2 linked regions of the Alkaliphilus metalliredigens QYMF genome follow. Each later gene encodes a partner of the first gene's protein in a complex. Links are inferred from orthologs where the notes say so. Each region holds a gene or a part of one and is shown on either strand. Other genes may lie near its edges. The genes, in order: AMET_RS02570 and hfq.

What was found.
Region 2: the proteins of AMET_RS02570 (region 1) and hfq are in contact, whole or in part, in a crystal structure (PDB 3VU3), measured with the Escherichia coli proteins. The link is inferred for Alkaliphilus metalliredigens QYMF from one-to-one orthologs.

Annotation. Positions count from the first base shown.
Region 1 is NC_009633.1:516,995-533,746, forward strand. The notes cover bases 13,794-16,752. They hold AMET_RS02570 (catalase), read right to left. Parts: upstream 16,365-16,752; coding sequence 14,223-16,364; downstream 13,794-14,222. Other genes in these bases: AMET_RS02565 (aspartate aminotransferase family protein), read left to right, coding at 13,794-14,098; AMET_RS02575 (Ger(x)C family spore germination protein), read right to left, coding at 16,514-16,752. In the rest of the region: AMET_RS02515 (IclR family transcriptional regulator), read right to left, coding at 1-660; AMET_RS02520 (GntP family permease), read left to right, coding at 1,099-2,529; ilvD (dihydroxy-acid dehydratase), read left to right, coding at 2,632-4,356; AMET_RS02530 (fumarylacetoacetate hydrolase family protein), read left to right, coding at 4,683-5,585; AMET_RS02535 (pyridoxal phosphate-dependent aminotransferase), read left to right, coding at 5,618-6,778; AMET_RS02540 (HpcH/HpaI aldolase family protein), read left to right, coding at 6,823-7,611; AMET_RS02545 (glycyl radical protein), read left to right, coding at 7,676-10,096; AMET_RS02550 (glycyl-radical enzyme activating protein), read left to right, coding at 10,131-10,907; 2-amino-4-oxopentanoate thiolase subunit OrtA, read left to right, coding at 10,987-11,301; 2-amino-4-oxopentanoate thiolase subunit OrtB, read left to right, coding at 11,294-12,709; more of AMET_RS02565, read left to right, coding at 12,749-13,793.
Region 2 is NC_009633.1:2,577,317-2,584,168, forward strand. What follows is about bases 3,976-6,852. They hold hfq (RNA chaperone Hfq), read right to left. Parts: upstream 5,597-6,852; coding sequence 5,354-5,596; downstream 3,976-5,353. Other genes in these bases: AMET_RS12550 (GTPase), read right to left, coding at 3,976-4,204; AMET_RS12555 (AAA family ATPase), read right to left, coding at 4,205-5,164; miaA (tRNA (adenosine(37)-N6)-dimethylallyltransferase MiaA), read right to left, coding at 5,633-6,571; mutL (DNA mismatch repair endonuclease MutL), read right to left, coding at 6,587-6,852. In the rest of the region: AMET_RS12530 (ISNCY family transposase), read left to right, coding at 1-1,346; AMET_RS12535 (methionine gamma-lyase family protein), read right to left, coding at 1,492-2,772; AMET_RS12540 (hypothetical protein), read right to left, coding at 2,817-3,053; AMET_RS12545 (hypothetical protein), read right to left, coding at 3,064-3,618; more of AMET_RS12550, read right to left, coding at 3,599-3,975. UniProt on the Escherichia coli protein: RNA chaperone that binds small regulatory RNA (sRNAs) and mRNAs to facilitate mRNA translational regulation in response to envelope stress, environmental stress and changes in metabolite concentrations.

The sequences.
Region 1 (16,752 bases):
AATCGAGATACTGATGGCAGCGATAATTTGATTAGATTTTTCTAAGGGAACGGCAATGCATTGAATATGCTCAGCTACCTCCTCTTTTTCATAGGCTATTTTTGTTTTTCTAACTGCCTGTAATTGATGAATAAGTTCTTTAATATTTACAATGGTATTTTCAGTGTAAGGAACTAATGCTTCAGGATATAATATCTGAACCTCTTCGTCGGTAAATTGACTCAATAATGCCTTACCAAGGGCTGTTGCGTAGGCAGGAATTTTTTTCCCCACGTAGGATATAAGCCTTATGGGCTGAGATGAATCTACCTTAGCAATATAGAGCACTTCATTTTTATGCAAAATACCCAGTTGACAGGTTTCTGAACAGGACGCAACGATGGTTTTCATTTCTTCTCTTATATAGGAGACAATATCCAAGTGCTCTATGTAGGAAGACCCAACGATAAAGGAGTTTAGGCCAATCGTATATTTTGAAGAGGATTGATCTAGCGCAATAAAATTTCTCTTGTGGAGTGTTTGAACAATCGGAAAAAGACTACTTTTGGGTGCACCAATAAGTTTAGATATTTCCGTTAGAGAATAACCTTTATCTGAAAAAGCTAGTAGTTTAAGTATATCTAGAACCCTAGCTGTTGAACGATGTTCTTCTTGGCTCATCAATGAAACCTCCTTTTAAAATGCTATACGATAAGGTTCTTGTATGAACCATATAGTAAACATTATACTCAAAACATTGAAAATTTCATAGGGGTTTTACAGTAATCATAGAAAAAGAATCGATAGTTAACTTTTTGACGTAATATTTTGAAAAGGTATTGACATGTTATTAGAAAAATGTTAATCTTTCATTAATAGTTCTTATATACGAAGATGGTTCGCATATAAGAACGTAGCTTGTGTGATATATATCGAAGTCAAGGTGTATATCGAGGTAGTCTTGAAAGCTATTTAATAAAAAAGGGGGCGAATTGTATTCAATAGTAGTTGTGAGGAAGATAGGATAGCTATACTAGGGTATTTTTTTTCAATGATTTGAAAACGATTTCTTTTTAAGAGAAGGATAAGAGATTACAAAAACTAAGGGGGAAAAATAACATGCTACCAAGTACATTTTTACTTATATTAATAGGGGCAGTGGTATTTCTTATGTTTTTTATTCTAAAACTGAAAATGAATCCAGTTTTAGCAATACTACTTGTAACAATTCCGCTGGCAATACTTTTAGGTAACTCACCAGCAGAAGCAATTGAGGCTATTAATCAGGGCTTTGGAGCAACACTGACATCCATAGGTATTGTTATTATTTTAGGTAGTATCATGGCAGTAATTGTTCAAGATACCGGGGCAGCCATACCCATAGCAAATTTCTTTGTAAAATTAGTACGTGGAAAGAATGTTGAGCTTGGGCCAGCTTTGGCAGGATACATACTTTCGATTCCAGTGTTTGGTGACATCACAACACTTTTGATGGCACCCATAGCCAGTACACTTGCACAAAAACATAAGATAAGTATGGCTAAGATGGCAGTATTTATCTGCGTTGGACTAAATATCACCCACGCATTAGTACCGCCAACACCAGGTATATTAGCGGTTACCCTCCAAATGGGTGCTGACTTAGGTAGAGTAATTTTATTCGGTTCAGTTATCGGAATCATCGGATTCTTCATATTATACTTCCTACTCAGAGACTGGTCGGGAAAAGAAATGATACAACCGATTAAAGAGTATCTGGAACTTCCGGAAGAATTGGCTGGTAAACAGGAACAAGCGGCAACCGGTGAAGGGGTGCTTGACAACCTACCATCAACATTCCATTCTTTCTTACCATTATTTTTACCAGTAATACTAATCACAGTTGCTTCCTTTATGAAAGTATCATTTGACCCGCAAAGTACAGCGTATACCATTATTACATTCCTTGGTGACCGTGTAATTGCACTACTGATTGGTGTAGCAGCGGCAATGACACTTGCAATAGGTAGAATGGAAAAAGTGAAAGCAATTGCTAGAAAAAATGATTCAAGACTACGAGAAGATTGTTCTTTACTAGAGTGTATATTTGGCTCTTGGGTAACAAGAGCATTGCAGATGGCAGTACTTCCATTACTTATAACGGGTATGGGTGGGGCCTTTGGTAGAGTACTTGCAGCAGCTCCAGCAGCTGGAGGTTTAGCAGAAACAATAGCTGCATCAGGAATACCAGCTTTAGCAATTCCATGGGTAATTACGATGGCTATGATGGCTTGTTTGGGATCTATGACAATGGCACAATTAACTTCGGCAGCCTTGGTGTTACCAATATTACCATCACTGGGTATATCACCATTGGCAGCAGTATTAGCTATCGGTGCCGGTGCAATTGGACCTAACCATGTAAATAATAGCGGATTCTGGGTATTCAGTGGATTCTACAATCTAAATCCAAAGCAGGCATTAAAATATATTACATTCCCAAGTGTCGTTATGAGTATCATCCTATTCGCAATTGTGTTTGTACTGAACTCAATAGGGCTTTTAGGATAGATTAACATAATTTAATTAGCCAAACTCCCAAGTTTGAACAGTATCATACTGTTCAAACTTGATTTTTAAAAATTATAGTCATTCAGAAGGGAGATTTTAACTATGAGAAATATAAAACAAAAAAGTGCTTCCGAAAGACTTTTATGGGCACAGTTCGATGCATTACAGCTTGGTTCAGGGTGGGACGAGGAAGATATCAAAAAACCACAAATACTAATAGAAGATGTATTTGGAGACAGCCATCCAGGTAGTGTTCATTTAAATAAACTTACGGAGCAGGTGAAATACGGTGTATTTGAAACTGGCGGATTTCCTGCACAATTCCACGCCACAGACATTTGTGATGGTTGCGCACAGGGACATGATGGTATGAACTATATACTAGCTTCTCGTGAAGCAATCTGCGATATGGTAGAGGTTCATGGTTCTGTTTGTTCTTGGGATGGTATGATACTAGCTTCTTCCTGCGATAAGTCTATTCCTGCCCACTTAAAGGCTGCAGCTAGACTTGATATACCAACAATATTTATTCCAGGTGGAAGTATGAGGGTTGGACCCAATATGACAACCTCTTTAGTCGCAGGAGACATCTCCTTACGTCAAAAACGTAAGGGTGAAATTGAAGATCAGGAAGTGAGAGATTACAAGATAACAGGATGTCCTTCAGTTGGGGCTTGTACGTTTTTAGGAACAGCCAGCACGATGCAATGTATGTCGGAAGCCCTGGGATTAGCTTTACCTGGCTCGGCTCTTATGCCAGCAACCATGACAGATATCCTCCGCAACTCCCGTAAAGCGGGTAGAAAGATTATGGAACTAGTTGAAAAGAATATTACACCTAGTCAAATATTAACGAAGGAAGCATTTGTAAATGCGATTATTGTTCACGCTGCAATTGGGGGCTCTACTAATGCAACGATTCATCTTCCAGATATAGCTTCAGAGTTGGGAATAGAGTTAACTCCTGAATTGTTTGATGAAATTAACCATAAAATACCATACATTGGAAACATCAATCCAAGTGGGGAACACTTGACAGAGTCATTTTGGTTTGCTGGAGGAATTCCAATGGTGCAGCTTATGATTAAGGAGCATTTAAACCTTGATGTTATGACAGCTACCGGAAAAACCTTAGGTGAGAATCTTGAAGACTTGCAAAAAGAAAACTTCTTTGATAGAAATCTTGGTTATTTAGCTAATTATGGACTCAAAAGTGAAGATGTAATTTTCCCTATAGAGAAAGCAAAGGAAATAGGATCTATTGCTATCCTTAGGGGTAACATAGCTCCGGAAGGATCTGTGGTTAAGTATTCTGCTTGTGATGAAAGTTTATTTGTTCATAAAGGGACTGCAAGGGTTTATAACAGTGAAGAAGATGCGCACAATGCAGTTGTAAACGGAGAGATTAACCCAGGAGATGTAATTGTAATTCGTTACGAAGGACCTCGGGGAAATGGTATGCCTGAAATGCTAATGACCACAGAGGCGATTGTTTGTGATAAACGGTTAAATGGTACGGTTTCATTAGTGACTGACGGTAGATTTTCAGGCGCTACTCGTGGTGCTGCAATTGGGCATGTGTCTCCAGAGGCTGCTTCAGGAGGACCATTAGCTTGGGTTGCCACAGGAGATATCATAGAATATAACATTCATGAGCGTACATTAAATGTTGTGGGTATTGACGGTGCTGAAGTGTCATCAGAAGAGGTGGATAAGGTATTTGTTGAAAGATCTAAAGACGGTGTTATTCCAAGACCACCTAGAAAAGGACTCTTTAAGAGATATACAACTTCTGCAGTGTCAGCAATGAAAGGTGCGGGCTATTAAATGAGGGAACAGGGTGGAGAGTCTACCACCTGATTATATAACAATCCCGCCTAAGCGTTAGCGTAGGTGGGATTGTTATATACATATAGGTACAGGATATGTATCGAGGTAAACTGAGAAAATAAGTCTCGCAGATTGAGATGAACGTATATTAAAAGATATTGACATGTTACCAGAAAAATGATAATCTTCAATTAGAAGTTCCTATATAAGACTTCTGTTCTTATATAAGAACTGAATTATTGAGTGGGATCTGGTTTTAGGGAATATATCAAGAAATGTAACACTTGATCGATATGTACTTCAAATTAAAGGAGGGGTGTATCATGAAATTTATAGCTTTTACAACAAAGGACAAAGAGAACACACGACTAGGCGTATATAAAAATAGTGAAAGTATAGTGATTGACTTGAATACCATAGGACTAAGTCGCTTTTTCCATGATATGAATGATTTGATTAAGAATATCAAGCCGAAGGATATTGATGTATTAAAGGAAGTCATTAGTTTGGTGGAAGAGAAAGAATACGAAACGTATCATGTAGAGGAAATAACTTTAGGTGCTCCTATTGATAGAACCATTCATGATGTGATTTGTGTTGGACTAAACTACGCGGAACATATTGATGAAACAAAAAAGGGTTTTGATGAAAATATGGAAATACCGCTACACACAGTGTATTTTTCTAAAAGGGCAAATCAGGTGAAGGGCCCTGGAGAAGAAATTGAAAGCCATAGTCATTTAAATGAAAGTATGGATTATGAAGTAGAGTTAGCTGTGATTATTGGCAAAGAGGGAATCAATATTTCAAAAGAAGAAGCCAAGGAGTATATATTTGGATATACGATACTGAATGATCTTTCAGCCAGGGGTCTTCAAAAAAATCATGTTCAGTGGTTTAGAGGGAAAAGTCTTGATGGCTTTACTTCCATGGGACCCTGTATTGTACATGGTTCTTCCGTAGGTTTTCCATTGGAGCTTGATATTAAATCGAGGGTCAATGATGAGTTGAGACAGAACTCCAATACAAAGTTTATGATGAAGGATGTCAGCACAATTATTTCCGAGATTTCACAGGGAATGACGCTACTGCCAGGGGATGTCATTGCCACAGGAACGCCATCAGGAGTGGGGATGGGTTTTACACCTCCAAGGTTTTTGAAGGCGGGAGATACAGTAGAATGTGAAATTCAACATATGGGACTTTTAAAAAATAAAATAAAATAAAAACTTAATCAAAAATTGTAGGAGGAATCAACATGCCGTCATTATCTAAAACAATATTAAACTTAGAAGAATCTGGTATTAGAGAAATTATGAACTTAGCATTGGGTATGGAAGATGTGATTAGACTGGAAATAGGAGAACCACAGTTTGATACACCTGAGCATATCATTGAAGCAACTAGTCAAGCTGCAAGAGATGGGTTTACTAAATATACTGCGAACCTAGGACTGTTATCTCTAAGAGAAACAATATCCAATCATGTAAACAATAGATTTAACTTAGAAACAAGTTGGGAGAATGTAGCTGTATCAGTAGGAGGCGTAGGTGCTGTTTCTTCATTAATCCGTGTGTTAGCAGATGCCGGAGATGAATTACTCATACCTAGTATTGCCTGGCCAAATTATAAGATGGCAATTGATTGTATTGATGCAACACCTGTATTCTATAAATTAGACCCTAACAATGATTTCTTACCATCCATTGAAAATTTAGAAAGTCTTGTGACACCTAAAACCAAGGTACTGGTAATCAACTCACCTTCAAATCCTTTGGGAGTCGTGATTCCACAGAAACTAATAAAAGAGCTAGTAGAATTTGCTAAGAAACATGACTTATTTCTTATCTCTGATGAAGTGTATGAGGAAATCATTTTTGAAGGAGACCATATTAGTACGCTTCCATATGATACTGATGGACGCGTAATTGGCGTATTTAGTTTTTCAAAAACCTATGCCATGACAGGGTATCGATTAGGTTACGCCATCGGTAATAAAGAGATTATAAAAGAAGTAGGTAAATTCCAAGAAGTGAATGTCATGAATGCATGTGGCATTGCTCAAAAGGCTGCTGAAGCTGCTTTAAAAGGATCGCAGGATTGCATTAGAGAAATGGTGGCGGTCTATAAAGACAACATGGAAGCAGCAACTAGACTAATGGACGAATATGAAATTCCTTATCAACAACCAACGGGTGCATTCTATCTATGGGTAAATATAGGGTGCAAGGATGCTACAGTGTTTGCTAAAGACTTTTTAGTACAACATAAGGTAGCAATCGCACCGGGAAATACCTTTGGACCTGAGGGAAGCCCTTATATACGTATTTCTTTGGCATCTAAGAAAGAAGATATATTGGAGGGAATCCATAGACTGGCTGTTATGCTGGGAAAATCAAAGCTTGCTGTGAATGCTTAAAATACGATAAACAAAAAATAGATGAACAATCCGGGGGGATAACAATGAGTAATCGAATACAAAATGAACTGAGTGAAGGAAAATATGTTGTGGGTCCATTTATGAAGCTAGCTAGCCCTGCAATAGTTGAGATTATGGGGAAAGCCGGATTTGACTACGTGATTATAGACTGTGAGCATGGACCTACAAATATGCTCCAGGCTGAAGATATGGTAAGGGCGGCTAAACTTGTAGGGATTTCGCCTGTCATTAGAGTCAGTGCCAATGATCCTGTTATGATATCTAGGGCATTGGATATTGGAGCAGATGCGGTGCAGGTACCACAAATCAGCACAAAAGAAGATGCAGAAAGAGTAGCTAAAGCTGCTAAGTTCGCTCCACTAGGAGAGCGGGGCTCTTGTCCTTATGTTAGAGCTGCTGAGTACAGTCATCTTGATAAGAAAGAATATTTTAAGAAAGCCAATGAAGAAACCATGGTGATTATTCATATAGAGGGAGAAGAGGGAGCTAAGAACATTGATGAAATTTTATCAGTAGAGGGAATAGACGTCATATTTATAGGACCCTATGACTTATCTCAATCATTAGGGGTTCCAGGTGAGGTAGACCACCCTAAAGTGGTGGAAATGATGGAAATGGTTGTTGAAAAAGCCAAAGGAAAAGGAAAGACAGTGGGGACATTTGTTGAAAGTCCAGAAGGCGCTCATAGATGGATTGATTTAGGCGTGCAGTATATATCCTATGCTGGAGATACAGGAATTATTTATCAAGCATGTAAAGATATAATGCAACAAATCCAGTCAGTTGAAGCAATTTCTCAAGACCAAATATAACAGTAGTATCTGGCGTGGTTTGATTTAGAGCGGCACGAGACGAGTTAAAGGTGGTGGAATAAAAATGAAAAATGTTGTGACATATAACGAAAAAGAACTTAGAAGATCCATGACTCCTAGAATTGAAGCCATGAGAAAAGAAATTGTTCATTCAAAGCCAATTTTATGTAGTGAACGAGCGCTTTTGGTGACGGAGGCATATGCTGAAACGGAAGCACTGCCATCGGTCACCCGAAGGGCATTTGCCTTGAAAAAAATCCTAGGAAATATGACGCAAAATATTTTTGAAGGTGAATTAATTGTAGGGAGTCACGGAAGTAATGGGCGAAGATCAGCACCTGTTTTTCCTGAGTTTTCTACAAAGTGGTTGGAAGAGGAATTAGATGAAATATTGGAAACCAGAACCCAAGATACCTTTATTGTTCCGAAAAATGTGAAGGAAGATCTGAAGGACATTTTTCCATATTGGCGAGGCAAAACCATCCATGATCGATACCGGGCCATGCTACCGGATGAAACCAAAAGAGCTAGGGATGCTTATATGTTCACCCGTGGTCTTTTTGAACAAAATGGTTATGGCCATACTGCCTATGATATTCCTAAGCTTTTAAAGGTTGGGCTTGTAGGGATTAAAAGCGAAGTCAATGAAAAAATGCAGACCCTTGATTTAACCACAAGTGAAGGACTTGAAAAGAAGCTTTTTTATGAAGGGTTGATTGTTTGTTGTGATTCGGTGATTGCATATGCTAAACGCTATGCTCAGAGGGCTCTAGAGCTGGCTGACCAAGAGAAGAATCCTGTAAGGAAAAAAGAGCTTGAAAAAATTGCCGATGTTTGCCAATGGGTTCCAGAAAATCCAGCAAGAGATACATGGGATGCAATTCAGGTTGTGGCCTTTATGCAACTGATTATTCAGACTGAAACAAATGGAGACTCAGTTTGTCCCGGGCGTCTGGACCAGTATCTCTACTCTTATTATAAAAATGATATGGCAGAAGGTCGATATACAATAGATGAAATTCAAGAATTATTAGATTGTCTTTGGATCAAATTGAATGAAATCATTAAAATTCAAGCCAGTGAGTCTGTTCGTATTCATCCTGGATTCCCCATGACTCCAACTGTAACCATTGGGGGACAAACACCTGAGGGTGAGGATGCGACAAATGAGTTAAGCTATTTAATGCTAAATAGCCAAGAACATATTCGATTGACAAATCCACAATTTACGGTTCGATTTCATAAGGATACTCCAGAGGATTTTAAGCTGAGGGTGGTAGAAGTCGTGAAGTTAGGAACTGGCATGCCAGCAATGTTCGGGGATGAGGCTTGTATAGCCGCTCTGAAGCGGGGTTGTCCAGATATGCCAATGGAACGGATTCGAGATTATAGAATTGTGGGTTGTGTTGAATTAGCCCCTAGGGGTTTCCAGGGCCGTGTTAATGGTGGATTTTTAAATGTAGCACGTGTTGTTGATTTGGCTCTTAATAATGGTGTGGATCGTTTGACAAATGAGCAGATCGGACCCCAAACAGGTGCACCAGAAGATTTAAAGGATTTTGATGATGTTCTGACAGCAGTTCGAACACAAACAGCATATTTCGTAAAGCACCAAGTGATTAATGCAGCAGTTGTAGATATGGTGCAAAGAGAGCATACACCGCATCTATTCTTGTCATCCCTTGTGGAGGGGTGTATTGAAAATGGTAAGGATATGACCCAGGGAGGCTCCCTATGGGGCGGGACTCCGATTCTCCATGTTGGAGAAGCCACTGCTGCTGATTCGTTGATAGGAGTCAAAAAAGCTGTTTTCGATGATCAACTGATTAGTATGAAGGAGTTAAAAGAAATTTTAGATAGCAATTTTGCCGGTGCTCAGGGGGAAAAAATATATCAAGCTCTCCTAGCTATGCCGAAATACGGAAATGACGACGATTATGCAGATGAAGTCATGCAAAAAATGATCAATATCTTCTTTGATGAAATCGAGAAACATAAGGATATAGATGGCCGTTTCTATACCTCCACCATCCTTACCCTGGGGGCCACAGTTCCCCATGGCTGGACTACAGGGGCCACTGCCAATGGAAGAAAGGCCACAATGCCAGTTGCGGATTCCATGTCTGCATCTAATGGAGCGGATAAAGAAGGGCCCACGGCGATGTTGCTATCTGCTAGTAAAATAGACCAAACCCGTACCATTGAAGGAAATGTGGTTAATCTAAAATTCACGAAGATGGCATTAGAGGAAAAGAAAAACCTACAGCAATTGGTTAATTTGGTCAGTGTATACTTCGATGATCTAAAAGGTCAAGAAATCCAAGTGAATGTAGTGGATGAAAGTACCCTGAAGGATGCCCAAGAGTATCCTGAAAAGCACCAGGATCTCATTATACGTGTAGCTGGCTATAGTGCACGTTTCACAGAGCTGGCTAAGGAGCTGCAGGACGATATCATAAGAAGAACAGAATACAATACACTGTGATTAGAAAATTTGGTAGCTTTAGAGGTGTTTAAATATGGCAGAGTCATTACTTGAAATAGAAGGAGTCATTTACAATATACAACGCTACTCTATCCATGATGGAACTGGTATCCGAACAACGGTCTTTTTTAAGGGGTGTCCATTACGTTGCCTCTGGTGTGCTAACCCAGAATCTCAAAAAATTGAGATTGAGGAAATGGGAGAACGAAAAATTGGTCGTATTGCAACTGTTCAGGAGGTTCTAGATGTGGTTTCTAGAGATAAGATGTTCTACAACCGCTCTGGAGGTGGCATGACTTTATCCGGAGGGGAACCTCTGATGCAGCCAGAATTTGCTTCGGCATTGGTGAAAGAGGCAAAAAGACAAGATATTCATACGGCGATTGAAACATCAGGGTATCAGCAATGGGATCTACTTTGGTCAGTGATTGAAAACATAGATACGGTTTTATTTGATATTAAGACCATGGATGCTCAGCAGCATCTTGAAGTGATGGGTACATCTAATCAGTTGATCCTTGAAAATGCAAAACGGATAGCTAAGATGAATAAAGAGATCATCCTCCGAATTCCCATTGTTCCTGGATACAATGATAGCTGGAGCAATATGGTTGAAACAGTTAATTTCGCTAAGGAGATAGGAATAAAAGAAATGCATCTTTTACCCTATCATCAGTTAGGGGAGTCTAAATATAAACAATTAGATCGGAATTATAAGTTAAAGGGAGTCAGACCCCCATCAAAAGAAAAGCTTCAGGATATGGCTTTGAAAATTCATCGGAATTGGAAAGTAAATGTATCGGTAATTTAAGAGACCTGTCGTTCTTTTTAAGTAAAACTGTATGACGGTGAAGCTTTAAAACTTTTTATACAAGATAGGAGATGTTGTGATGGAAGTCAAGAAAGGTAAATGGGTGGAAATCCATGATATTATTCTACAAACCAGCCAGCGAGCGCATCACTTGCCGGAGGATACAAAACAGGTCCCTCTAGAAATGAGGGTAAAGGGTTTTTTATTACAGGATGCTAAAGTTGGAGAGAGAGTAAAAATAAGAACTTTAATTGGAAGAGTGATTGAGGGAGAGCTGACAATAGATAACCCAAGACATGAATTTGATTATGGAGAGCCTGTACCGGAACTGTTAACCATTGGAACAGAGCTAAAAAGTCGGTTGTTTTCGGAAAGGTGGAAAGATCATGAGTAGAGCGGGTAAATCCTACGATGAAGTAACCCAGAGAAAAAATGAAATTATGAAAGATGCACTGGGAATTGACTATGATAGATTTTCCATAGGGACCATAGGATTTGATTACGAAAAAATGATGGAGGAAGTAGGTTATCCATTAGAGGAAACAATCAGGATCCAAAGAGAGACTGGTGTGGGGCAAACGCCGCTTGTTGAAATGAAGAACATCACTAAATTGGTTCGTAGTATGTCTGAACCCGGAAAGGGAGCCACCATTCTTGTGAAGGACGAAGCCCAAAACCCATCGGGAAGCTTTAAAGCTAGACGGGCTGCATTATCTGTATATGAAGCCCAAAAGAGGGGATATGAAGGTGTGATTGCTGCAACAAGTGGGAACTATGGTGCGGCAGTTGCCAGTCAGGCTGCAATGAGAGGAATGAAATGTATTGTTGTCCAAGAAACCCATGACAGTAGAGGGGTAGGGCAACCGGAAATTTTAGAAAAGGGAAGAATCTGTGAGGCATTAGGGGCGGAGGTTGTTCAATTAACAGTAGGACCTGAGCTTTTTTATCAGTTTTTAGTGCTATTGGAGGAGACTAAGTTCTTTAATGCATCATTATATAGTCCATATGGTATAGCCGGAATTGAAACCCTTGGCTATGAAATCGCCACAGAGGTTAAGGAAAGATATGGAAAAGAACCTGCTGCTGTGATCACGACCCATGCAGGTGGTGGAAATGTGACGGGAACAGCAAGAGGCATTAAAAAGGCTCATTGTGACAATACAAAAATCATTGCAGCTTCAGTGGATCTTTCGGGGCTACATATGGCATCGGATAAAGACTTTAACAAAAAATCCTTTACAACGGGACACACTGGATTTGGAATGCCTTTTATGACTTGGCCAGATAGATCCGATGTTCCGAAAAATGCCGCAAGGCCTCTTCGATATATCGATAGATATGTAACGATGACTCAAGGTGAAGTATTTTATGCATGTGAGATGCTAGCTCAGCTAGAGGGGATAGAGAGAGGACCTGCAGGTAGTATATCATTGGCGGCGGCCATTGCCATTGCAAAGGAATTAAATGATGATGAAGTAATTGTGGTACAAGAAACAGAGTACACAGGTGCAGGAAAGCATCCCACAGCCCAGCTTACCTTTGCCACAAAGCAAGGAATTGAAGTGAGAAGGGGAAATCCTGAAGAAGGTATTCCTGGAAAGTCAGTGGTGATTCCTGAAAAGCCAGAGCAGATGTCAGTAAAGGATTATGATATAGATAAGCTAAGAACTTCTTATCTAAAAAATGCTTTAAAGGATGTTGATATCAAGACCCTTATAAAAGAAGATATTGACTATCTTGCTGAAGAAATAAGAAAAGACAGTAGCTTTGTTAAAGAATATATAGAAAAAATGGGATCATAATATACAAAAATTTATGTGAGTTTTAAAGGGGGGGAGCATATGAATGACATTATAAAAGGCCTTGAAGTGATCCAAAAAGACGATGAATTGATATCCCTTGGGACGAGAATTGCTTTTTATCCACTGGCAATCAAAGAGGCTAAGGGAGCTATATTAATGGATTATGATGGCAATGAGATCATAGACTTTTTATCAGCTGCCTGTGTATCAAATGTTGGGCATAGTCATCCTAGGGTGGTTAATGCAATTATTGAACAAACGAAAAAATTTATTCACTATAACCCGGCTTATGCTGTTCATGAACAAATGGGAAATCTAGCAGAGGAACTGATTCGTATCACACCTGGGGATTTTCCAAAGCGGGTAGCATTCAGTCTTTCCGGTGGTGATGCCAATGACAATGCCATTAAAGTCGCCAGAAGCTATACAAAAAGAACAAAAGTGATTTCATATTTCCGTGCATACCATGGAACAACATATGGTGCATTATCGCTATCGGCGGTTAGTTTACCCATGAGAAGAGATCTAGGACCCTTCGTGCCGGATGTCTATCATATACCCTATCCAGATTGTTATCGATGTAATCGTAAATCACCGGATTCTGGATGTAATATGGATTGCATGGAAAAGTTAAAAGAATTATTTAATACAGTTGTACCGGCGGAGGAAGTGGCTGCAATATTTCTAGAACCATTCCAGGGAGATTCGGGAGTGATAGAGCCACCAGCAGAATATATCGAAGAATTAGTTAAGGTATGCAAAGATAATGGGATTCTTTTGGTGGTGGATGAAGTTCAAAGTGGCTTCGGACGTACTGGCAAATGGTTTGCAAGTGAGCATTATAATTTGGAGCCAGATATTATCGTACTTGGAAAAAGCATTGCATCGGGAATGCCATTGGCAGCCTTAGTGGCACGAAAAGAGATACTTGAGGGCTGGGGAGCACCGGCTGGATCTTATTCAACAGCAGGAAACCCCATATGCTGTGCGGCAGCCCTGGCCACAATAGATATCATTGAAGAAGAAGGACTTGTAAAGAAGGCTGAAGAATTAGGGAACTATACGATTAAACGTTTTGAAGAGATGAAGGAAAAACATCCTTTAATCGGTGATATTCGTGGAAAGGGTCTGATGATAGGAGTCGATCTGGTTAAAGACCGTGGTACAAAAGAGCGGGCAAAGGATGAAACAGCAAAGGTTTCCTATCGATGCTGGGAAAAAGGCTTGTTCATCACATTCTTTAGTGGTAATGTGCTTAGGATTGCCCCACCACTTACCATATCAAAGAAAGAACTTGATAAAGCCCTAGATATTATTGAAGAAGCGTTATGTGATGTTGAAGCAGGAAGGGTCCCTGATGAAATTTTAGAAAGTGTTAAGGGCTGGTAAGAAGATAAGAAATGATAGGAAGCAAACAATAATGTTTAATAGAAATATGGAAAAAACCAGTTCATCTAAATAAAACGATAAACTGGTTTTTTTCATATACTCAATATACATAGAGAGATAGAAACTAAGCAGGGATCATTTGTTTTTTGTTCTGACGACTCCAATGACGATGCTGAGCGATGGCATTGGTGAATTCCTGGCTGAATTGATTGGTGTCTGTCACATTTCGAACTGTGACGACGCCCATTTCTGTAATGAGTTGATCCTGTGTATTGCCACCAGCCATATTGACCCCTTGAATAGCAGAGGCCATCAACAGATCAACGCCTTCATTTGTGGCTCCGATTGCTTTAGCATGCTTAAAGGCTTCGTTGACAAAATGCAATGCATCACCCTGCATCATTAAACTGTTGATGCTTTGTGGACCTCCAGGTACGTAAACCGCATCGTATTTGATAGATGCAGTGGTTGCATAATTTTTACCTACTTCCAACTGCTGGCCATCAACACTTGTCAGCATGCCCAGGTTTTTACTGACAATTTCTGTATGGACGCCGGCGCCATTGAAGGCAGACATTACCTGGGTTACTTCTGGATAATTAAATCCATTTTCTAATAATATGGCAACCTTTCTAGTCCGAGCATCCTTGACGGTATTCTCCTGGCTTACGGCTGGTGAGGTGGCTGTGACGCCATTTCCACCTAGGGCTGCTGGTGAATCTGCCCCCACACCAACTGCAATTTGTGTGGCCAGCTGTCCATCTACATTGTTAAACATGTTCACGACCCGCTGTTTAATTTGTTTATCCATAACGCTTCCCACCTCGAAGTGGAAGGCTTCGATGATATGTTGCTTTTCTGCACTAGACATACTATTCCAGAAAAGGGTTGCTTGTCTATAATGATCTCTAAAGCTCTCACTACGCTCACGAACCTTTTGACCCTCGACCTTCTCTGCATGATGAACATAGCCATGATCAGCTTCGGGAGCTGGATGAGGTGCATCATTTTGGAGGGAGTTTGGTGAATAGCTAACCCGGCCACGGTCTATGGTCATACGATGATAGCCATCCCGCTGATTATTATGTATAGGGGCCATGGGTCGGTTAATGGGGATCTCATGGAAGTTAGGGCCACCCAAACGGATGAGCTGCGTATCTAAGTAGGAAAATAACCTACCCTGTAATAAGGGGTCATTACTAAAATCAATCCCTGGCACCACATGGCCAGGATGGAATGCCACTTGCTCCGTCTCTGCAAAAAAGTTGGCCACATTATTATCCAAGGTCATCTTACCGATTCGTTTAACGGGGATCATTTCCTCAGGCCAAATCTTAGTGGCATCAAGGATATCAAAATCGAAATTGAATTCCTCCTCCTCCTCTACTATTTGTACCCCCAGCTCATATTCTGGATATTCTCCCATGTCAATTGCATCCCATAAATCCCGTCTATGATAATCTGGATCCTTTCCTGCCAGCTTTTGGGCTTCATCCCAAACCAGGGAATGGACACCCAACAAGGGCTTCCAATGGAACTTCACAAACCGTGCCTTGCCCTGTTCATTTACAAATCGAAAGGTATTGACGCCAAAGCCTTCCATCATTCTGAAGCTTCGTGGAATAGCTCGATCTGAGAGTAGCCACATAATCATATGGGCAGTCTCTGGGGTATTGACAACGAAGTCCCAAAAGGTATCGTGGGCGGCAGAAGCCTGTGGAATTTCATTATGAGGCTCTGGCTTAATGGCATGAACTACATCTGGGAATTTAATTGCATCCTGAATAAAGAACACAGGAATGTTATTGGAGACAAGGTCATAATTGCCGTCTTCGGTATAAAACTTAGTGGCAAAACCCCTCACATCCCGGACGGTATCGGCTGAACCCTTAGAACCTACCACTGTTGAAAAACGCACGAATACTGGTGTTTTTTTTGTTGGATCCTGTAGGAATTTAGCCTTAGTAAGTTCGGCCATTGGTTCATAAACTTGAAAGTAGCCATGGACACCAAATCCACGGGCATGGACAACACGCTCTGGAATGCGCTCGTGATCAAAATGAGTCATTTTCTCTCTGAAATGAAAATCCTCCATTAACGTTGGACCCCGGGCACCTGCCTTGAGGGAATCGTCAGTATTAGAGACCCGTCCCCCTTGATTTGTTGTAAGCAATTCATTGTTATGATCTACACGATGCAAATCTAATTTCTCATTTTTACTGTTTTGTTCCATGGTATTTTGAGGCTGTTGTGGTCCTGTATTCATTTTATCCTCCTTCTCCAATTAAATTTGATGTGAATACGTGGAAATATCCAATGTCTTGTGCAATAGTGTGGATGTTTTTATTTATTTTTACATTTATAGTATTTATTAACAGGGGACTTTTTATACTACAATAAAAGGAGTAAGGGTCCTTAAGGACTAATCCCAACAGTTCTAATTCTAACAGAGGGATTAACGTGAATGACAGCCTCTGAAAACTGATGATTCCAATTCTCACCATTAAAAAACTCAGGATGATTGGCTTTCACATATTTTCCATAGCCAACATTATCATTTTGTAATTCATATTGTAATATTTCTACGGTAGACTGCAGATGTTTCTTTACTTCTCCGGCAAGATAATTTTCAGTCTCTTCAATCTTTTCTTCTG
Region 2 (6,852 bases), 2.1 Mb from region 1 along the record:
TTAATGAGATAATACCTCTTTCTTTTCATCGTAATTACTATGCATCCACTGGCAGACCTAGAAAACATCATCTTACATCAATGGTTTGGGCTTTGCTTCTGCAGCGGATTTTCTCCATTCCAAACGATACATTGTTGCTTACTTTTCTTCAGTTTTCTAAGGAACTTAGAGATTTTTGTGGTTTCACCAATGTTCCTGATGCTTCTAGATTTACTAGATTCAAACAAGATTTTTTGCTAGACTTACAATCATTCTTTGAGCATCTTGTGGATGTCACTGAACCTATTTGCCAGGCTATTGATCCTCATAAGGCCTCTATGACTGTCTTTGATACTTCTGGCATTGAAGCTTTTGTTACTGAGAACAATCCTAAATATGCTAATAAAATTATTAAACAACTTAAAGCTTTTAAAAAGAGCCATAACCTTGGTGATTCCTATGATCCATATAAAGTAGCCTATGGTTCCATGCCTTCTCATGCAGCTGCTAATCCAGAGATCAAGCAACTTTACATCAATGGTCATTTTTGTTATGTCTATAAATTTGGGATGATCACCAATGGTCTTGGTATTATTCGTGATATTACTTTTTATGACCAAGATTTTATGAATGCTCATCCTAACATCGTTGTTGACAAAAAGTCGGATTCTCCTGATGAGGATAAGTCCCTTGGTGATGCAAAAGCTCTTTTACCAGTGTTATCTGACTTTTTTAATAAACATCCACTCATTCAACCTAATATCTTTATCGGAGATGCTGCTTTTGATACCATTTCTATCTACAAAGGAATTTTTTCGGATTTAAAGTTCAATAAAGCTTATATTCCCTTAAATCCTCGTTCTTCCCTTAGCAGCTCTGAATACACTCTTACTGAAGATGGGATTCCCTGTTGTCCTCATGATCCAAAACTGCCTATGAAGCCTGAAGGCAATACTTCTCATCTTCGCTGTGGTATTCCTACTTTCAAGTTTGTCTGTCCGAAAATGTCTTGGACTAAATGTGAAGACGGCAAGTACCGACGCCGGCATAATTGCGATAATCCCTGTACTTCATCACCTTGTGGTAGAATGATTTATGTGTATCCTGAAAAAGACTTACGGGCATATCCAGGCGCCATTCGTGGTACCGATGATTGGGATAAAACCTATAAAGCCCGAGGTGTCGTTGAGCAAACCATTAACCATTTCAAAGATAGCTTTTGTATTGCTAATCGAAGAACACAGAATGCTAAAACATTGCATGCCGACCTGATTATTGCTGGTATAACGCAGCTTGTTACAGTTATCCTTGCTGACAAAATACATCAACACAAATATATCAGAAGTTTAAAACCACTTATTGCATAGTTAACCGGTACGCCTTGTCTCTTTAAAAAATTTAATCAGCACTCAATTTTCTGCCCTTCTAACTACTTTTCAAATTTAGTTTCGCAATTACCTATTATTTTACTTTTCTGAAACCAGTTCACTCTAAATAGTATATATCAAAATACTATTCATTAAGATCATAAATTGTTTGTAGTGCCTTCAGTGCTCCTAGTTTAGCATGTTCATAGGTTAATCCGCCTTGGAAATAAACAATATATGGAGGCTTGATAGGTGCATCTGCACTGAGCTCAATTGAAGAGCCTTGTATAAAGGCCCCAGCGGCCATTATAACAGACGAATCGTATCCAGGCATAGCCCAAGGTTCTGGTGTCACAAATGAGTCCACAGGCGCCGCTGATTGAACTCCTTTACAAAATGCAATTACCTTTAATTCACTACCCAATTTGATAGATTGTATGATATCACTTCTTGGGTCGTTATACTTGGGTTTCACTTCGTACCCTTCAGCTTCAAATAGCTTTGAACAAAAAACTGCACCTTTTATGGCAGCACTCACAATTTGAGGCGCCAGAAATAATCCTTGTAGCATTGTTCTTGATTGACCAAAGGTTAAACCACATTCCTTTCCTATGCCTGGGGAGGTAAGCTTATAGGATACCTCTTCTATTAAAGTTTTTTTACCCACGATATAGCCACCACCTAATGCGATGCCCCCTCCTGGGTTTTTAATAAGTGATCCAGCTAAGATATCTACCCCAACCCCTGTTGGCTCTTCGGTCTCCAAAAACTCTCCATAGCAATTATCAACCATGCATATGATATCGGATCTCCTACCCTTGATCAGTTTAACAATTTCTGCAATGGTTGAGATGGAGATAGCATCTCTAAATCCATAACCGGTAGAGCGTTGGATATAGATAAGTTTCGTTTTTTTGCTAATGGATTTATCTATTGCATCAAAATCTACCTGGCCTTCTCGAAAATCTACTTGTTTATACTTAACACCAATATTGATTAAACTCCCCTTATAATTACCACGAATTCCAATTAGTTCATCTAGGGTATCGTAGGGTTTACCCGTAACAGAAATCATTTCATCTCCTGGATTTAGTAAACCAGTTAGACATAGACTTAAGGCATGGGTGCCATTTGCGATAGTAGGTCTAACAATACTATCCTCTGCCTTAAAGACCATAGAATAAATCGCTTCTACCTTTTCTCGGCCGATGTCATTATAACCATATCCAGTTGTCCAGTTAAAGTGTTGGTCACTTAATCTGCATTCTTGCATCGCTTTTAATACTTTATATTGATTGGATTGATTGACTTGGTCTATCTGACTAAATACGTCCCCCAAAGTCTCCTCTACTCTAGTTGCTTTATCTAAAAGTCCCGCACTGATATTGAACAGTGTTCCTAGTAAATGATTTGCTGAATCCATCATTTTCATCCTCTTTTCTTTCGTGATTATGATCGAAGTGTATTAAGTTAATATTCCGTGGAGGTCATCGCTTCCTCTGAACTGGATTTCGCTTTATGTAGATATGCCTTATGAGTACTTAAACAAATTGGACATTGCTTGTGTCCAAAGTAATACGACTTATCGATTAATCGTTGACGCTTAAGTCCTTTATTTAAGCCCTCTTTCACACCGAAGCGTCTGCCAACGCCATATCCCATTAGAATTAATACAAGTGAATAACTTAATATATATCCATATAGCATTATATCCCTCCTAGAGGCTTGAATACAAGTAGTTTATTAGAATTGCCACCGGGATGATGATTAAGGTGTTAATCCAGCTCATCATAAAGGAGATAACAACTAAAATTAAGATTGTTATGCTCACTTCTACTTTCCCAAAACTGTTAACTAAATTGGGAAACCCATACTTGCGATCATAGTAACAATCCATCAGGTCATCCATGAGTTGAATGATCATTATAATGATCATACTATGTAAAAAAATCCATACTGGGATAAGTAGTAAATTTATAAATATGATTAATAGAAGTTCTTGATAAGATTTCAATTGACTAGGCAGCATTAAATTTAGTTTTCTAAACATACCTAGAGCATAGGCTGAAGTAAACAATCCAAAGCTATAAAATGGATCAAGTATCATGGCCATTGACATGAACAGCAGGCAGTAAGGAAGGCGGTGCTTCATGATTTCCAAGTAAAAATGACCTTTATGATAAAAATCTTGGTCTATTTCATCATCTAGTATTTTAATAATGACGCCAATGAGAAAAATTGCAATATAACGTCTAACTATTTCGCCCCACAAACATACTCACCTCTTTAAAGCCGATTTTTTTTGTGGCAGATATAGGAATGATATAGGTGCTAGGAAACTTTTTTTTGAGATCATGGAGAATGCGCTTATCTTGTACTTTGTCCATCTTATTAGCAAGAATACAATAAGCCTTCTTGAGGCTAGCAAATTCGTTAATTTGATAATCGATCTGACTTAATGAATTAATTTCATTTTTGTCCATTGCCCAAACATCAATGATATGTAATAGAATTTCTGCATCTTGTAACGTGCTCAGTGTCTGAATCATCGAAGTGCGCACTTGGTCATTTTGAGGAATGCCATCTATTAAACCTCCGGTATCTAAAAAAGTACAATTAACAGTTCCTTTATAAACAGGAATTGACAAGTGAATTTCATAAACTTCTTTGGTTTTAAAAGGTGTTGGACCGATTAACATATTCTTTGCAATGTCTATGGCGTAATGTCTTTTTCTTACTTCACCTTTATCGGTTAGTACATTGATTTCACAGGTGTCCACCCCTAAGTATTCTGCGAAATTTAAAAATAGAGTTGTTTTTCCCACGTTTGGTTTGCCAATTAATATGCAGTTAGGCATTTAATTCTCACCCTCCGTAAAATCAAAGTCGTTTCTTAACAAGATCATCAGATCATCTCGTGTGTAAATACTTTTGTGCCTCAATCGAACAGCTTGCTTCCTGATTGCTTTCTCAATTAGATTTCGAACAAGTCGTGCATTTCCAGAATTGATGCCATCCCTCTTCTTCTTGGAAGCCAGTAGACTATATAATTTGGCTTTAGCAGATTTAGATAGTACATATTCTTTTTGTTCAACCATTAATTCTGATATATCAATCAATTCTTCAATTGTATAGTCTTCGAAATCGATGTGTATAGGAAATCTAGACTGTAGCCCTGGGTTGATCTGAAGAAATTCATCCATTTCTTCCATATATCCTGCTAGAATCAGTATCAATTCATCCTTATGGTCCTCCATGGCCTTCACTAAAGCGTCTATGGCTTCCTTACCAAAATCCTTTTCCCCTCCTCTTGCTAAAGAATATGCCTCATCAATAAAAAGAATGCCACCTAATGCATCCTTTACTTGTTGTTTTACCTTTTGAGCAGTATGACCAATATACTCCCCAACAAGGTCTGCCCGTTCTATCTCAATTAAATGACCTTTTTTTAAAATACCCATGGCACAAAAAATTTTTCCTAAAAGTCTGGCAATGGTTGTTTTGCCTGTGCCCGGATTACCCTTGAAAATCATATGTAAAACTAAAGGTGCGGATTGAAGTCCAGCATTGCGTCTTATTTGCTGCATTTCAGTATAAGCTATCATTTCATTTACAAGTACTTTGACTTTTTTCAGTCCGATTAATTCATTTAACTCTTCTAATAGATTATCTAGAGATTGAATATCTTGTTCCTTTGATATGAATGGCTTTTCAGATTGAGATTGGGATTGCGAGGTCGTTTCAAAAACAATCATCTGACGGATTAATTCATTACTTGAAATATCACCTTTGCGAAAGGCATTAAATGGATAATTCATTATGATCCCTCACTTAAATACAAAGATACTATTGTATTCTATTCATATAAATTTAAAAAGTGACATAAAAAAATGCCTATTTATTTAAATTAAAAATAAATAGACATTTCAAATTCATAATATATCATAATTGTACACCAATAAAACAAAGGACATAGCATCAGCCTAGAATGCCCTAGGGTTTAGGTATTACTCACCTTGTTTTTTTGATGACTGCATAAAATTAATGGGTGTAATAGGCAGAATGGTTGAAATAGCATGTTTATAGATCAATTGTTGCTTCCCATCACTGTCTAGTACAATGGTATAATTGTCGAATCCTTTAACAAATCCCTTTAATTGAAAACCATTAACTAGGTATATCGTGATTTGTATGTTTTCTTTACGAACTTGATTCAAAAATACATCTTGAAGATTGATGTTGTTTTTCATTATACTCACTCCTTATATGGTGTTGTTAATACTATTCTATGATAAATTGAAATATCCTTCTACATTCTTCAGAATGGCTTCAATTATATTCGAAGAGGATTGATCCGTTAAATTATACCACTGAATTTCCTGATAACGATTAAACCAAGTTAGTTGACGTTTAGCATATCTACGGGTGTCTCTCTTTAAAATAGTGATTGCTTCCTCAAGATCATACTGACCTTCTAAGTAAGCAATGATTTCTTTATAGCCTAGACCCTTAAAAGCTATTAATTCTGGGGTATACCCACAATCTAGCAAATTCTTTACTTCTTCAATTAAACCAGTTTCAATCATTTGATCTACTCGATAGTTGATTCTTTCATATAACTCGCTACGGTCTCTGGTTAACCCAATGAGTAAGGGCTCATAACAGGTGTTCTTTTCAATGTCATTTTTAAAATCTCCGAAATTTTCACCGGATTCATAGTTCACCTCTAATGCTCGAATCACACGTTTCACATTGTTGGGATGAATTTTGGTTGCAGCATTAGGATCGATGTCTTGAAGCTTTTTATATACATATTCATTACCATATAATTGAGCGTCTTTCTGGAGTTTCTGCCTAAGATTCCAGTTTGAAACCGCACTGGTAAAATCCATATCATAAAGAAGTGAATTGATGTACAATCCAGTACCTCCAGCAACAATAGGGAATTTATTTCTTTTCGTTATGGCATCAATCAGTCGTGCTGCCTCTGACTGAAAATCAGCCACTGTAAATGAAGCATCAGGTTCAATAATATCAATTAGATGATGTGGAATACCCTGTTGTTCCTCTAAAGAGGGTTTTGCGGTGCCTATATTCATGTGGCGATAAAGTTGCATAGAGTCAGCAGAGATAATTTCTCCCTTTAGTCGCTGACATAAAGCAATACTTGTTTCCGTTTTACCAACAGCTGTAGGACCTACAAGCATTAATATTTTTTTTTTCAAGTTACCCCTCCTATTCTATTGTATCCGTTTAAATAATTTTTCAATCTGATTTTTTGTTAGTGTTAATAAAATAGGTCGACCATGGGGACAAGTTAAAGGTGGTTCTAACTTCTCTAAGTCCCTAATTAATTGCTGTATTTCTTGAATATCTAAAATATCCATTGCTTTAATCGCCTCTTTACAGGATCTTTGAATGATTTTTTCTCTAATATAGTCAGGTTTGACGTGCTTTTCGTTCTTCACTTGATCAATGAGTTCAAAAATAAAATTGTAATCCTTGG